Regions from separate parts of the Marinobacter sp. NFXS11 genome, predicted to be linked through region 3. Evidence: predicted binding sites of a transcription regulator. Region 3 holds the regulator's gene; each other region holds the start of a gene.
The links. The regulator FliA, encoded in region 3, starts transcription of late flagellar genes. The targets are predictions, from matches to a motif close to CTAAAGTTTNNNNNNNNNNNGCCGNTAA.
Positions count from the first base shown of each region.

Region 1: the regulator FliA is predicted to act here: its motif matches at 3,094-3,121, upstream of J3362_RS06475 (methyl-accepting chemotaxis protein).
Region 2: the regulator FliA is predicted to act here: its motif matches at 3,048-3,075, upstream of J3362_RS08805 (methyl-accepting chemotaxis protein).

Region 1 is NZ_JAGDDV010000001.1:1,375,498-1,380,711, forward strand. Features, by position in the region: gene selD (selenide, water dikinase SelD) at 1-214, opposite strand, end outside; gene J3362_RS06460 (helix-hairpin-helix domain-containing protein) at 214-882, opposite strand; gene J3362_RS06465 (hypothetical protein) at 923-1,321, opposite strand; gene J3362_RS06470 (carbon-nitrogen hydrolase family protein) at 1,494-3,014, opposite strand; gene J3362_RS06475 (methyl-accepting chemotaxis protein) at 3,162-5,048, shown strand; gene J3362_RS06480 (type 2 periplasmic-binding domain-containing protein) at 5,063-5,214, opposite strand, start outside.
Region 2 is NZ_JAGDDV010000001.1:1,885,929-1,891,142, reverse strand. Features, by position in the region: gene J3362_RS08820 (DUF1631 domain-containing protein) at 1-1,422, shown strand, start outside; gene ampD (1,6-anhydro-N-acetylmuramyl-L-alanine amidase AmpD) at 1,522-2,118, shown strand; gene J3362_RS08810 (histidine kinase) at 2,119-3,006, shown strand; gene J3362_RS08805 (methyl-accepting chemotaxis protein) at 3,127-5,157, shown strand; gene J3362_RS08800 (cob(I)yrinic acid a,c-diamide adenosyltransferase) at 5,205-5,214, opposite strand, start outside.
Region 3 is NZ_JAGDDV010000001.1:824,643-829,856, forward strand. Features, by position in the region: gene flhA (flagellar biosynthesis protein FlhA) at 1-431, shown strand, start outside; gene flhF (flagellar biosynthesis GTPase FlhF) at 492-1,799, shown strand; gene J3362_RS03920 (MinD/ParA family protein) at 1,868-2,680, shown strand; gene J3362_RS03925 (RNA polymerase sigma factor FliA) at 2,712-3,455, shown strand; gene cheY (chemotaxis response regulator CheY) at 3,618-4,001, shown strand; gene J3362_RS03935 (protein phosphatase CheZ) at 4,022-4,807, shown strand; gene J3362_RS03940 (chemotaxis protein CheA) at 4,824-5,214, shown strand, end outside.

The DNA.
Region 1 (5,214 bases), 550 kb from region 3:
GGCTCAGATCGATGTGGACATCGTCGTAGCTATAGTGGCCTGCCACGTAGCCAGGCAGCATGCCGGAATAGGGGGTGTGGGTGTCGCGGCAGATCAGGGTCAGGCGCACGCCGGGGAGAGGGTTCATGGCGAACCGTTTAAGTACCCCGACGTGGCTGTGCCCGCCGCCAATCAGGACAATGTCCCGTAAAACAGGCTGGTCAGGCGTTCGCATCAGCCGATTTTCTTGGCTTCAGCGCTGAATTGGCTGTATCCCTTGACGTTTGAGAAGGCCTTCAGCTTTTCCTGGTCTTCTGCAGACGGATTGGCGATCTGGTCGATTGAGGTAATGCCAGCGTCCTTCATCTTCTTGGCGGTTGCCGGGCCGATACCCTTAACCAGCGTCAGGTCACTCTTGTCGACCGGCTTTGCAGCCTTGGCCGCTGGTGCTTTCTTGGCTGCAGGCTTTTTAGCAGCCGGCTTTTTCGACGCAGGCTTGCTGGTCGCGCCTTTGGCTTTGGAAGCTGTTTTGGCGGTTTTCTTCGGCGCTGATTTCTTGGCCGCTGTGCCGGCCTCTTTACTCACTTCATCTGTGAGTTTCTTGACCTCTTGACCCGCTTCCTTGGACGCTACGCCAAGCCGCTCGAGAATGCTGCTCTGCAGTTCATGGAACTCTTCCAGGCGACGCTCAAATTCTTCGTGGAAACGCTTCATCTCGCGATCGCGAAGCTCGTCGATTTCCTTGAGCAGTTTGCGGACAGGCTCCTGAACCTGGTTTTGCAGGCTGTCGAACTGCTTCAGCGCATCGTTCACCAGGCCTTCGATCTGGGAAGAAGTCTTTTCGAACTCCTTGTTGACCTTTTTAACGATTTTATCAACGTTCTGTTTGGCTTTCTTCGCCATGGAATGTCTCCTTACGGGCAGGTTTCAACGAAAATCAATATCAGGCCATCTGCCGGAAACCGGACATGGAGCCTGGGGAACGACGTGATTTGAGCGACTGTTTCTTGGATAGCACTTCCCGGATTCTGCGGAGCTTTTCCGCCAGCGACGAGCTGCCGTTGGAGTCGAGCTCTACAAAATCGATTGAATAGAAGAAATTGCTGCAGTGTTTTCTTCGTTCGGTCACCAGGCCGGCGAGCCCTTCCGCGCGGATTTTGTCGAACGGCATGTCCATCACGAGATCCAGCACCACGGTATCACCCGGGTTGAACACTTTGTCGGTTTTCATAACACAACCGTAGCCGTCCAGTTCATAGAGGGCGGCCTCGACAAGTTCCTTTCGAAAAAGGCCCTGTCTGACTCGGAATCGTGCGACAAGGTCCGGCAATGCTTCGTTCATGAATCGGGTTCTCTGGTGATTTCCGTATCCACAGCAACCTGTCTCATTGGGAGACAGGCTGGATATTGGTTAAACAATAGACACTGAATTTTAGTTTTGCAACGCCATCAGTGCCATACGATCGACCGCTAACGCAGTTATTTAACAATTTCACCTGGCTGATCGGGCCAGTTTACTTGGTCTTCAATTCATACATATCAACGCGGCGATCCTTCAGGTTGGTGACAGACCCCTCGTTACGCACCAGTTTCAGCTTTTCCAGGTCCATATCGGAGAACATGATCATCTCCGTATTCGGCGTGGTTTCCGCCATGACTGCATCGTGCGGGAAGGCAAAATCCGACGGTGAGAATACGGCAGACTGGGCGTACTGGACGTCCAGGTTCTCGACTTTCGGCAGGTTGCCAACGCTACCAGTGACTACCACATAGCATTCGTTTTCGATTGCGCGAGCCTGGGCGCACTGGCGAACCCTGAGGTAGCCGTTTTTGGTGTCGGTCCAGAACGGCACCATGATGATATCAACCTCCTGGCTGGCAGCAATACGGCCAAGTTCAGGGAATTCGATGTCATAGCAGATCATGATGGCAACCCGGCCGGCATCGGTCTCGAATACCTCAAACTGGTTGCCGCCCTCGATAACCCAGTCGCGGCGTTCGTGGGGCGTGATGTGAATCTTGCGCTGCTCATCAACACGACCGTCCCGGTGGCAGAGATAGGACACGTTATACACCCGATCGTTTTCGATCAGTGGCATGGAGCCGGTGATAATGTTGATGTTGTAGCTCACCGCCATTTCAGACATCTCTTCCCGGAACTGCTGGGTAAATCCGGCGAGGAAACGGATGGCCCGGGTCTGGTCCATCTGATCGGTAAGCCCCATCAGCGGCGCGTTGAAAAACTCCGGGAAGATAGCGAAGTCACTTTTGTAGTCAGACAAGGCATCCACGAAGTACTCAACCTGCTCGAGCACCTCCTCAACCGAGGTGAATTCACGCATCTGCCATTGCACAGCGCCCAGCCGTATCTGGGTTTTCTTGACGCTCAGAACCGGGGAAGGTGGGGTGTAGAGAATGTTCCGCCATTCCAGCAACGTCGCGTAGCCCTGGGATTTCTCATCCTCGGGCAGGTATTTGTGCATCAACCGCGTAACCTGGAAATCATTCGAAAGCTGGAAACTCAGAATCGGATCGTAGATTTCCTTGCGATCGACCCGCTGAATATACTCTTCGGGTGAATACTGTTCGGCGTATTTGAAGTAGCTCGGTATGCGCCCGCCCGCCAGGATGGCACGCAGGTTCATGGAGCGGCAGAGTTCTTTTCGCGCTTCGTAGAGTCGGCGACCCAGGCGGTAGCCCCGATAGTCCGGGTGGATAAAGACATCCAGCCCATAGAGCGAGTCACCATTGGCGTTGTGCCAGATCTTTTCGTTACGGAGGATCAGATCGTCGTAGGTATGCGGGTTGCTGAAACGCTCGTACTTAACGCAGACCGTCAGCGCAACCGCAATAAGCTGGCCACTTTCCTCAATGCAGATCTGGCCGTCGGGGAACTGCTCCACCAATGCCTTGATGGTGTCCTTCGGCCAGGAGCCTCCGATGTCGTCGTATACCCGATCCATAAGCTTCTGAAGCTGATCGTAGTCATCAAGCCTCAGGTTCCGGAGATTGAGGTGCAGTTCTTCATGGGCCATTCAGTTCGGCTCCCGTTCGTTATGGAATGAGGACAATCTCAGCGTCTGCGCCAATAATTAGAAAGTTTAACAGAAGCCGCTAAAGACTTCGCACCATGGGCCGAAACACACATTAACGAATATCAATTTATTGCTGAGGACTCGACCGTGCAGCTGACATTCGGGCAAAAGCTCCTGACTGCTTTCGGTATTCTGTTGCTGTTGGTTATGGGGGCTTTTACGCTCTCTGGCGATTTACGGCTACAAAACACCACAGAAACCTATGTGAACGCGTTGATTGACGACACCGTGCAGCAGAGCACGTCGAGCATCGCCGAGTGGCTCAATACCCGGCTGGTGATGACTGAAGCCACCGCAAAAGCCTTGGAGAATGCCGAGAACGACGAAGAGGCGCGGGTTATTCTTCAGGCTATTACCACCGGCGGCGGGTTCCGGGATGTCTATGTAGGGCGTACCGACGGCTACATGCTGATGAAATCACCCGAGGCGAATGCCACGCTGCCAGCGGATTACGATCCCCGCCAGCGCCCCTGGTACAAGAAGGCGATGAGCCTCGGCAGCGCCTCGTTCACCGAGCCGTATCAGGATGCCAGCACCAACGACATGATCATCTCCACACTTGCGCCCGTTAAGCGCGGTGACTACGAGGGCGTGGCCGGTGCTGATATAGGACTGGGCGCCATAGCAAAAACCCTGAGCACAGTCACCCTGGCGGACACCGGTTACGCCGCTTTGATCAATGAGCGGGGCACCATACTGTTCCACCCACGGCAAAACCTTGTCGGCAAGAACATCAGTGAGCTCATTGGCGGCAAGCCGGATCTTGGCGGGGATGCCCACGAATACACTAATGATGATGGCAACTGGGAGGCCAGTTTCCATCCGATCAGTGAAGCGCGCGGGGTACAGTGGTATCTGGGGACCTTTGTAAACGCGGACAAGATCAACGCACCGGTCCAGAGCGCCAGGATGACTGGATTGATCATGGCCGTGATCGGCCTGATCTTTTCTCTGGTGATCCTGCATCTGGGCATCAAGGTTCTGATGGCGCCGGTTCGCCGCTTGAACAAGGCCATGGCGGATATTGGCAGTGGTGATGCCGACCTGACCCAGCGCCTGGACGACAGTGCAAAAGATGAGTTCGGTGAGTTGGCCCGGAGCTTTAACCAGTTTGCCGAGAATATCCAGACGGTCGTCCGGGATGTCCAGAAGGGTAGCGCCGAACTCGGGGATAATGTCAGCTCGCTTAGAGATACCGCCAGTACCAGTCGTTCGAGCGTGGAAAGCCAACAGGCCGAGATCGACATGGTGGCGACGGCAATCAACGAGATGTCGGCCGCTGCCGGTGAGATCGCCCAGAACGCACAGCAAACCGCAGATGCCGCCAACACCGCGGATGCGGACAGCAGGGCTTCGCTGGAGACAGTCGCTGCCTCCCGGGACGCCGTACAGAAGCTCTCGAAGGAGATCAATGCAGCCGCGGAGGTCATCAACACGCTTGGCAAGGACGTTGCGTCCATCACGACGGTTCTTGAAGTTATTCAGGGTATTGCAGAGCAAACCAACCTGCTGGCATTGAATGCTGCCATTGAAGCGGCTCGGGCCGGTGAAGCAGGGCGAGGCTTCGCAGTTGTGGCAGACGAGGTACGCAACCTTGCCCAGCGTACTCAGTCCAGCACCGAGGAAATCAACAACATGATTGAGCGTCTGCAGAAGGGCGCCAATGATGCGGTCGATGTCATGAATGCCTCAACCGCGGTATCCAATGTCAGCATGGAAAAAGCCCAGGACGCCATGGAGGCTCTCAACCGGATTGCCGAGGCCATCACATCCATCAGCCAGATGACGTCGCAGATTGCCACAGCTTCCGAAGAACAGACGTCGGTTACCGAGGAATTGAACTCGTCGATTACCCGGATTGCGGATCAGGGCCAGGAAGCGGCCGCCGCGGCCACCGAAAACGATGTTTACAGCGGGCAGATTGAACGCATCGGCACCGCACTGAACCAGAACGTGTCGAGGTTCCGGGTGTAAGCGAAGGGCGACTGCTAGCGACTGAGGACTTCCAGTCGACGGCGCAGGTTCTCGAAGGTTTTGCGCCCAACGTAACGGGATTCTTCGCTCAGGTACGGGTTTTCGAGGGTAATGACCGTACGCTCGTCGAGATCAAGCTCTTTCACCGCGCGGGCGTAGTAGTGCC
Region 2 (5,214 bases), 1.1 Mb from region 3:
GAAAGCTACATTGATACCGACAGGCTCATGGCCCGTTTGACTGAAGCGCAGTCGAGCAGCAGGCAATGGGGTTACGGTACCGTTGTACCGCTGAACGAACAGCTTCAACCCATCCTGCGTTCCGGCGATGGCAACAGCCTGAGCGTTGGGCAGGTTGACAGTGACGTGATCAATCTGGTTTCCATGCTGTTCGACTTTATTCTGGAAGATCGCCAGTTGCATCCGGTAATGAAAGCATTGATCGGGCGCCTGCAGATTCCGGTGCTGAAAGTGGCGCTTAGTGACAAGAACTTTTTTAATCGGGGCGGTCATCCCGTCAGAAAGCTCCTCAACGAACTGGCACTTTCAGCGATTGGCTGGACCGAGAAGAAGGTCGGGCAAAGGGATCCGCTTCGGGACAAAATCGAATCGGTGGTAGATCGGGTTCTGAGTGAATTCACCACCAACGTCTCTCTGTTCGAGGAATTGCTGAAAGATTTCAGCCACTTCATGGATCTTGATCGCCGACGTCGTGAGCTCGTCGAGCAACGTCTTCGGGATGCAGAGGAAGGGCGTGCTCGTCAGGAGCGGGCGTCCCAGGCGGCGGAAGGCCTGGTTCAGGAGCTGACAGAGCAGCGGGACCTACCCGAGCCGGTTGCCGGCCTCCTGAGCGAAGCCTGGACCCGGTACCTACAATGGGTTGTCCTCCGGGAAGGCGAGGACAGCGATCGGTGGCAGCACGCCCGGAACCTGACCGAGCAGCTGGTCTGGAGTGTGGATCCGCGCCCGGTCACTGATACCACCAGGGCAGATCTGCTGAGGGCGATACCGGCTATTGTGGACGACCTTCGCAAGGCGCTGCAGGAGATTTCCTGGGATCCGTTTGCCACTGATGCGGCCATTCGCGACCTTGAGCTTGCCCACGTGGACGTGTTCCAGCGGTTGGTGACGGCGCCGTCCCGGCCGGAATCACCTCCGGAACCAGAAGACCTGCCCGATGCAGAACCTACTTCTGAGCAGCCCATAGAACCGCCGGTGGCTGTGCCGGCGGCCGAAGACGCTGTTAAGGCAACGCCTTTGCCGGCCGAACCTGAAGAGCCGGCTGTTGTGGTCAGAGAGACTCCCGCTCAGGGGGGCGCCGACACAGAGGCGGCGTCCGTGTCGCCAGAGTGGCTGCAAAAGGCAGAAAGCCTGCGTGTCGGTTCCTGGATTGAACTTACCCGTGACGAAACCAGGGTGCGCTGCAAGCTCGCCGCCTTTATCAAGGCCACCGGTAAATACATTTTTGTGAATCGAAGTGGTGCGAAGGTCGCCGAGTATCTGCGTCAGGAGCTGGCCGCCGACATGGAAGCCGGTAATATCAGCATGCTGGATGACGGCCTGATCTTCGACCGGGCACTGGAGTCGATCATCGACAACCTGCGCAACAGCCGCAAGGACTGATTCGTGGCAACCGTGGCAACTTTGTGATTCAATCAGAGGCTGTAATCCTCTGAAACTTTTGGAATTACTTTGCCCGATTCAGACGTTTTTTCCGAACGCATTACCGCTTCCGGTACCGATGGAAACTCGCTTCGTGATACCGGGCGGATTCCCTTCGCCCGCTGGACCCCTTCGCCGAATTTCGGGCCTCGTCCAGACGGAGCAGGCATCTCTCTTCTGGTCGTTCATAATATCAGCCTGCCTCCGGGCCAGTTTGGTGGGCCCGAAATAGAAGACTTCTTCTGTAATCAACTCGACCATTCTGCGCACCCCTACTTTAAGACCATCGAGGGCGTCCAGGTGTCTGCACACCTGCTTATTCGCCGCGATGGCGCGCTGGTCCAGTTTGTCAGCCTGCTTGATCGAGCCTGGCATGCGGGCCGATCGTGTTTTGAAGGACAGGAGGAGTGCAATGATTTTTCCATCGGGATTGAACTCGAAGGAACCGATGACACCCCTTACACCACCGAACAATACCGCATGCTGGCGGAAGTGGCAGGCCTGATTATGACGGCCTGGCCGGATATCACAGCTGGCCGGATTACCGGGCACTGCGACATTGCGCCCGGCAGGAAAAGCGATCCGGGGCCGGCCTTTGACTGGCGGTATTTCCGGTCAGCCCTGGAAATAGCCCGTGGATCGGGGAGGACCGTCTGAATGGTATTTGTTGTGTTTCTTCTGGCCTACATGGTTCGCAGGCGTCTGGACTCCCTGGATATGCTATCCGGCGACGAGGTCTGGCGCCGGTGGTTCCGCAATGGCAGCCGGGTCAGGGCCGGCCATGAATCGGGGATTGCAACCGGGCTGGCGCTGGTCCTGTTGCCGGCACTGATACTGGGGCTTGCGGAATATCTGCTGGTGTCGTCCGGCTGGAGAATGGCGGCCTACCCGCTGGAGTTCCTGGTTCTGGTCGTCCTGATGGGCACGCCGGGCTGGCGACAGGTGCTGCGGGCCTATGCGGAGGGGTGGCATCGGGGAGACATGCAGTCAGCCTGGCATCATGTGAAAGATCTTCTTCCGGCTGATGAGCGGGGAGCCGCAGTATCTCCCGAGGCCATGCACCTCTCCCTGTCCAAGGCACTGATGGTTTCGGTGTTCCAGCGTTTCTTTCTGGTGGCTTTCTGGTATGTGGTTGGCGGCATTGGTCTTGCGGTTCTGGCGCGTGGGCTGGTTGCGCTTGCCGAGCAATGGCCGCAGGCGCCGGCCAGGCCCAGGTTTGCAAAAATGTCCGACCTTGCCGGCTGGATTCCTGCCAGGCTTTTGTCGTTAACGTTCGGAATTGCCGGAGATCTGGCCGGCTGGCTGCGTGAAACCCGCCAAACTCTGACTGGAATCTCTAAAAAAGCGGGAGAGGTGCTCATGATTTCGGCCAACGGGTCGTTAACCGGGTATGCACTGGATCCAGCGAGGTTTTCCCGGATTCACCCGGATGAGTGGACAGCGTTTGGGGGAAGGAGTCTGCGAGCGGTAAGGGATCTGCTGAACAGAAGCATGTTGGTATGGATATGCATACTCGCCCTGCTGGTTATTTCCGGCGTCGTTTAGCCCGGATTTTATAAAACATTACAGTTCAACAACAAATAAAGCTTAAGTTTTTAAGACTTTAGGCGACAATAGAAGAAAAGAATTAACGTTCAGTGGTTATTCGCCAGCACGAGGGTCCCTGTGAAGCAACTCATTAATCCTGCCATTGCCTTGATGAACCGGCTGCCGATGGTTTACAAGTTCAGTCTCATCAGCATTCTGTTCCTTTTACCGATTGGTGGACTGTCCTGGCTTGCTATTTCCGAGCTGAATCGCTCGGTTCAGACCATGACCCGGGGCGTCGAGGGGCTGGAGCAACTCCAGCAAGTGGATCGGCTGGTGGATGCTGCGATGGATTATCGAGACTATCGCTCACCGGCGATCATCAAGGATGAGAGTGCCATTACCGCAGTTTCCGAAGAAGCCGCCAGTGAGATTGATAGCCTGCTGGCAGCTCTGACCGCAGAAAAGCGCTCGTTCGATACGACTGGCTCCTGGGCCGATCAGGTTGAAGGCCTTCGCCAGGAGTGGGAAGCATTGCGGGCCGATGACAATTATCAGGGCAGCTTCGATCCTCAGTTCAAGTATTATCAGGAGTTCGTCCAGAAGGCACAGGCGCTGCTTTCGGCCACCATTGAAATCTCTGGTTTGGGGCAGGGGGCCTCAAGAGAAAACCAGTTGATTCTGGGCCTGGTCCAGGACTCTCTCCCGGCTGCACGCACCGTGATTGGTCGGGCAAAATCCTACGGAATCTTTGCACTGGTCGAGGGGCAGGTCGGTTACGCCCTGAGCGAAACCCTGAACGAAATCTATGACCAGTTGACCAATCGCACCTCCTTGCTTTCACCGGCCTTGGCTCTTGCTTCTGAAGCATCGCCGGCCCTTGCCAATCAGGCAGGCAACGCCATTCAACGGGTTGACGAGAGTTTGATGGTGGTTCGGGATCATCTGGATCTGAACGTGATAACGCCCATGCGTCTGGAAATGCCCTGGATCGAATACGACGATCTGATGTCCGGGCAGTTGGCCCACTACGACGACGTCAAGACGGCTGCCTTCAGCGTGGTCGATTCGAACCTGCGCTCAAGGCTCGAGAGTGAGATCAACCAGCGTCGCCTGATCGTGGTTGCCCTGATCGCCGTATTGCTTGTGGTTGTCTATCTCTACATCGGCTTCTTCATGTCCGTACGTACCGCCATCAACCGCTTCAGCGAAGCCGCGCGGAACGTTGCCGCCGGCGACATGACCACGCACATCAGTTTGCGCAACCGCGATGAGCTGGGCGAGTTGACGACGGAATTCAATAACATGACCGACCGGATCGCCGAGCTGATCCGCTCTGTCAGCCGGACCACGGCGGACGTCGACCAGCAGGCAACCCGGGTCAATGACACCGCAGCGGCCAACAGCGAAGCTGTGGCGCGTCAGATGGAAGAAAGCGGCCAGATCAATGAAGCCATGAACCAGATGGTTGAGGCGGTTCATGAAGTCACCGAAAGCGCGCACCGCGTTGCGGACAGCGCGAGCAACGCCGAACAGGACACAGAAACCGGCCGGGGCGTGGTGGCCGACACGGTTGAAACCATCAACAAGCTGGCGGGTGAAATCTCTGGTGCGGTGGAAGTGATCAACCGGGTCAGCAAGGACAGTGACAACATCAGTCAGGTGCTGGTCGAGATCAAGGCCATCGCCGAGCAGACCAACCTGCTGGCACTGAACGCCGCGATCGAGGCGGCCCGAGCCGGGGAGCAAGGGCGTGGATTCGCGGTGGTTGCCGATGAGGTTCGCTCGCTGTCACAGCGCACACACAAATCGACGGAAGAAATCGAAGGCATGATTTCCCGTCTCCAGAGCGGCGTCAAAGACGCGGTGTCGGCCATGACCAACAGCCGGGACGTGACTGAGGCAACGGTGCAGAAGTCTGGAGAGGTGACAGAGGCCCTGGACAGAATCGCCAAGGGCATCTCCGTGATCGTGGATATGAGTCACCAGATCGCCCAGGCAGCCGAAGAGCAGTCTGCCGTCGCGAAAAACGTGAACTCGAACGTTGAGCAGATTGGCGAGCTGGGCCATAAAACTGCCGCCAATGCTGAAGAAACCCTGGGTTCTTCCCGAGAAATGTCGCAACTGACAGCGTCGCTTCAGCGTCTGGTGGAAGCCTTCAAGGTCTGACCGGCGCGACCTTTGCGCGCGATCAGGCGCATAAAAAAATCCGGCCCTCAGAGGCCA
Region 3 (5,214 bases):
AGGCCATCGTGAACGTGCATCCGAAGAGTCAGGATCCGAAGCTGTTGACCACCGTTGCGCGGCAGTCCCTGCGCCGGATGATTGTCCAGAGTATCTGCGGCAACGAATCAGAGATACCGGTGATCACCCTGGATCCGGATCTGGAACAGTTATTGCTAAAGTCTGTTCAGCAGAGTCAACAATCCGGCGGACAGGAAGATATTGGCCTGGTCCTGGAGCCGAATATGGTTGAAAAACTCCAGCGCTCGCTTCAGGAGAGCGTCCAGCGTCAGGAGATGCTCGGCAAGCCAGCCATTCTGCTGGTGTCCGGGCCCCTGAGGCCGGTGCTGGCGAAGTTCGCCAGCTACGGGGTAGAGCGGCTCCATGTGCTCTCGTACCAGGAAATTCCGGATAACAAACAGATTACGATCGTGGCGTCCGTTGGCCAGTAACGGCGCGGATGACAGAGCGGACAGCGCCGGCACGGCGTTGCCGGTGGAGGAAGAGGCATCATGAAAGTAAAACGGTTTTTTGCTCAGACCATGGCCGAGGCGCTCAAGCAGGTCAGTGAACAGATGGGGCCGGACGCCGTGATCCTTTCCAATCGTCGGGTCGACGGCGGTGTCGAAATTGTGACGGCGCTGGACTATGACGAGAATATGGCGCGCCAGCGACTGGGCAACCAGGCAGAAGAAGCCACCAACGGGTCCCGCTTGGCCGAGATGCACGCCGACCAGCACAGGCGTCTTGAGGACGAGCTGAGCCGGTCCCGGGACCGCATCCGTGAAGTCCGGGAAAAGCGGGCATCCCAGGGCGCGAGCTACGCCGGTTCGTTCGCTGGCATTCAGGAAGAGGTGAGCGGTGGTTTTGGTGATATTGAACCTCTGCCACAGGCGCCGAGGGAAGCCTATTCCGATGAGCTGGCGCAGATGCGGGCCGAGATCAGCTCGCTCAGAGACATGATGCAGGGCCGTCGGCCGCAAACGGAGCCGGAGGTTTCTGCGACCACCGCCGTGCAGCAGAGGCTTGCCGAGCGCTTGCAGGAGTTCGGCCTCGGCAGTGATCTGGCGGGGTCAATTTCCCGTCGTCACAAGGCGGGGCGTCTGGAAGACGGTTGGAAGCAGTCCCTGAAAATGCTGTGTACCGGGGTCCGGACCTCCCGCATGGAGTGGCTGGATGAGGGCGGCGCCTACGCGTTGGTGGGGCCGACAGGGTCCGGGAAAACCACCACCATCGGAAAACTCGCCGCTCGCTACGTGCTCAAGCATGGTTCCGATTCCGTGGCCCTGGTTACCACGGATCGCTATCGGGTGGCGGCGCACGAGCAGTTATTCGTGTTCGGTCGGATCCTGAATGTGCCGGTTCGGGTCGTGGATGAGAGCCACAGTCTGGACGATATTCTGGACGAGCTGTCAGACCGTCATCTGGTGCTGATTGATACCGCCGGACTGACCAGTGCGGACAAAGGCTATCAGGAACAGCTGGCCGAACTGGCTCGCAGCCATCACAATATCAAAACCCATCTGGTGGTCTCGGCAACCAGTCAGCCTCGCATCATGAAATCCGTGTGGCATTGCTATAAGATGGCAAATCTTGCGGGCTGTGTGATGACCAAAATCGACGAGGCCCTGACGCTGGGCGAGTCTCTCGGGTTTGTGATGGAAACCGGTCTGCCGGTAGCCTATTACACAGACGGCCAGAAGATTCCTGAAGACCTGCACCACGCAGAAGCCGTTCCGCTGGTGCGGTTGGCCGTGGATCGGCTGAAAACACTCCAGCAACAGCAAGCGGTCGCAGAGGGCCTGAAAGAACACGCCTGAGACCGGACAGATTGACAGCAGGCGTCGGAGAAACAGCCGGCGAAACGTGGCGAGAGACCAAAAACAGTATGAGCAGAGCACATCCGGTACAGGTGATTGCAGTTTCCGGCGGAAAGGGTGGTGTCGGCAAGAGTAACGTGTCGGTTAACCTCGGAATTGCCCTGGCGCAGAAAGGCCGGAGAGTGGTGCTGCTCGACGCCGATCTGGGGCTCGCCAATATCGACGTCTTGCTGGGCATCACTGCCAATCGCAACCTCCAGGATGTTCTGGCCGGCGATTGTGACCTGAAGGACGTTCTGGTGAATGGTCCCGGCGGCATCAAGATTGTCCCCGCCTCTTCCGGTACCCAGAGAATGACGCAGCTCAGCCCCATGGAGCATGCCGGGCTGATTAACGCGTTTAGCGAGCTTGGGGACCAGATTGATGTTCTGATTGTGGATACCGCTGCCGGTATCTCCGAATCGGTGGTCAGTTTTCTCAGGGCGTCCCAGGAGTTGTTGCTGGTGGTGTGTGACGAGCCCACGTCCATTACAGACTGTTACGCCCTGATCAAGCTCATGAATCGCGAGTACGGCACGAATCGGTTCCGCATTCTTGCCAACCAGGTCCGGAATGAACAGGAAGGCCGGCATCTGTTTGAAAAACTGACCCGGGTCACCGAGCGCTTCCTCGATGTGGCACTACAATACGTGGGAATAGTCCCCTACGATGAGGCCGTGAAGAAAGCGGTTCAGCGTCAGCGTGCGGTGCTGGACGCCTATCCCAGGGCGAAAGCTTCACTGGCCATCAAGGCGTTGGCGGACAAGGTAGATAGCTGGCCGTTGCCGTCCTCTCCCCGCGGGCATCTGGAATTTTTTGTGGAGCGGCTCGTCGAAGTCTGAATCGGATCCAGTCAAACAAAAAACCGGATACATGACATTGGCGAAAAACCTCGGAATCTATAACCAGTCAAGCGCGCAGAAGCCGGCTCAGCTCATTGAGCAGCACGCGCCGCTGGTCAAGAAAATTGCCCTTCACCTGATGGCCCGCCTGCCGGCGTCCGTCCAGCTTGAAGACCTGATGCAGGCCGGCATGATCGGTCTGCTCGAGGCCGCCCAGCGTTACAGTTCCACCAAAGGTGCTACTTTCGAGACTTACGCCGGTATCCGGATTCGCGGCGCCATGGTGGACGAAATCCGCAAGGGTGACTGGGTGCCACGTTCTGTTCACCGCAACGCCCGTCGAATTTCCCAGGCCATCAAGACCGTTGAAGACCGACTTGGCCGAGAAGCCCATGATCAGGAAGTGGCCGAAGAGCTGGGTATGGGGCTGGCCGAATATCACTCCTACCTTTCCGATTCCAACAGCGGTCGACTTTTTAGCCTCGACGAGCTCAATGAATCCGGAGAGCTGCCGATAGAACAGACAGAGACGCAGGATAATCCCCTGGAGGGATTGTCCTCCGATGCCTTCCGGAGGAGCCTCGCTGAGGCGATTGAAGACCTGCCGGAGCGGGAAAAGCTGGTGTTGAGCCTTTACTACCAGGAAGAACTGAACCTCAAGGAGATTGGTGCGGTGCTTGGCGTCAGTGAGAGCCGGGTAAGCCAGATTCACAGTCAGGCAGCCCTGCGCCTTCGGGGCCGGCTCTCGGATTGGCGCCAGGAATCTGACAGCTGACCGCGTTCAGTCTGTGTCGGCAACGAGGTAGTCTGTAGTTTTTGGTAACCGATGCTTTACAACCGAAGCAAAGATCCGACAATAAGCGGTTAAAACAGCGGCCTGCTAGACTTTGAACGCAAAGGTCAAACGAATTCCGGGTGTTACTAACTGGAGGTCCCATTGGACAAAAACATGAAAATCCTCATTGTGGACGACTTCTCCACAATGCGACGGATCATCAAGAACCTGCTGCGTGATCTTGGCTTCACCAACACCGATGAAGCTGACGATGGCAACACGGCGCTGCCAATGCTCAAAAGCGGCAAATACGATTTTCTGGTGACCGACTGGAACATGCCGGGCATGTCAGGCTTCGATCTTCTCAAGGCCGTTCGGGCAGACGAGAATCTCAAAACCCTGCCGGTATTGATGGTGACTGCTGAGGCCAAGCGCGACCAGATCGTTGCCGCTGCCCAAGCAGGCGTGAATGGTTATGTGGTCAAGCCATTCACCGCTGCCGTGCTCAAGGAAAAGATTGAGAAAATCTTTGAAAGAATCCAGTAACCAGAGGTCGGATGGCTCTCATGAGCGATAGCAAAAAGAACCATCGGGGCCTTGAACCGGAGGTGACGGAAAAGCTCCAGCGGCAGGCAGCGGAACTGGCCGAGAGTGTTGATGCGGGTGATTATGCCAAAGCCATGACCCTGATCAATGAACTCAGCGAGGTAAGGGATCAGAGTCTGTACCGTGAGGTAGGGCGGCTGACCCGGAGCCTGCACGAAGCAATCCGGAACTTCCAGATTGATCCCCGTAACGCCGAACAGCAGGAAGCCCTGTCAAAGATGACAGATGCCTCTGATCGTCTCGAATACGTTGTGCAGATGACCGGCGAAGCAGCCAACCGGACCATGGACCTGGTTGAGGAAACCATGCCCGTGGCCAATGCCCTCAGAGACGAGGCCGCCGCGTTGCGTGATGAGTGGCAGCGCCTCCGTCGCCGGGAAATGCAGCCGGCTGAGTTTCGCGAGCTGTACGGCCGGATTGATCGCTTTTTTGTCAGCATGGCAACCGATGCCGACACCATGTACAGCAACCTGTCGGAAATCCTGCTGGCTCAGGACTATCAGGATCTGACAGGGCAGGTCATCCAGAAGGTCACCGCTCTTGTGAAAGAGGTTGAGGAGCAGATGCTCAGCCTGGTGGTGATGGCCAGTCATGTGGACCAGCTCACGGGCACGGTGCACCAGATTGAAGAAAAAGAAGAGTCTGCAGAGAAGGGCGTCGGGCCCCAGATCAAGGCCGATGAGCGTGAAGATGTAGTTTCGGGACAGGACGACGTAGACGACCTGTTGTCCAGTCTCGGTTTCTGAATAATGAGGGTAGCGCATGGCGTTTGATGCTGATGAAGAGATTTTGCAGGACTTCCTGGTAGAAGCCGGCGAGATCCTCGAAAAGCTGTCAGAGCAGTTGGTAGATCTTGAGCAACATCCTGACGACAGTGATCTGCTTAACGCCATCTTCCGTGGCTTTCACACCGTTAAAGGCGGCGCGGGCTTCCTTCAGCTTGAAGCACTGGTAAATTGCTGCCATTCCGCCGAAAACGTTTTTGACATCCTGCGCAATCACAAGCGCAAGGTGGACTCTGAACTGATGGACGTGGTTCTCGAAGCCCTGGATAACGTCAATGCCATGTTTGAGCAGGTCCGCAATCACGAGGAGCTGACACCCGCCCCGGACGAACTGATCGCCCGCCTGGATGCCCTGGCCCAGCCGGAAG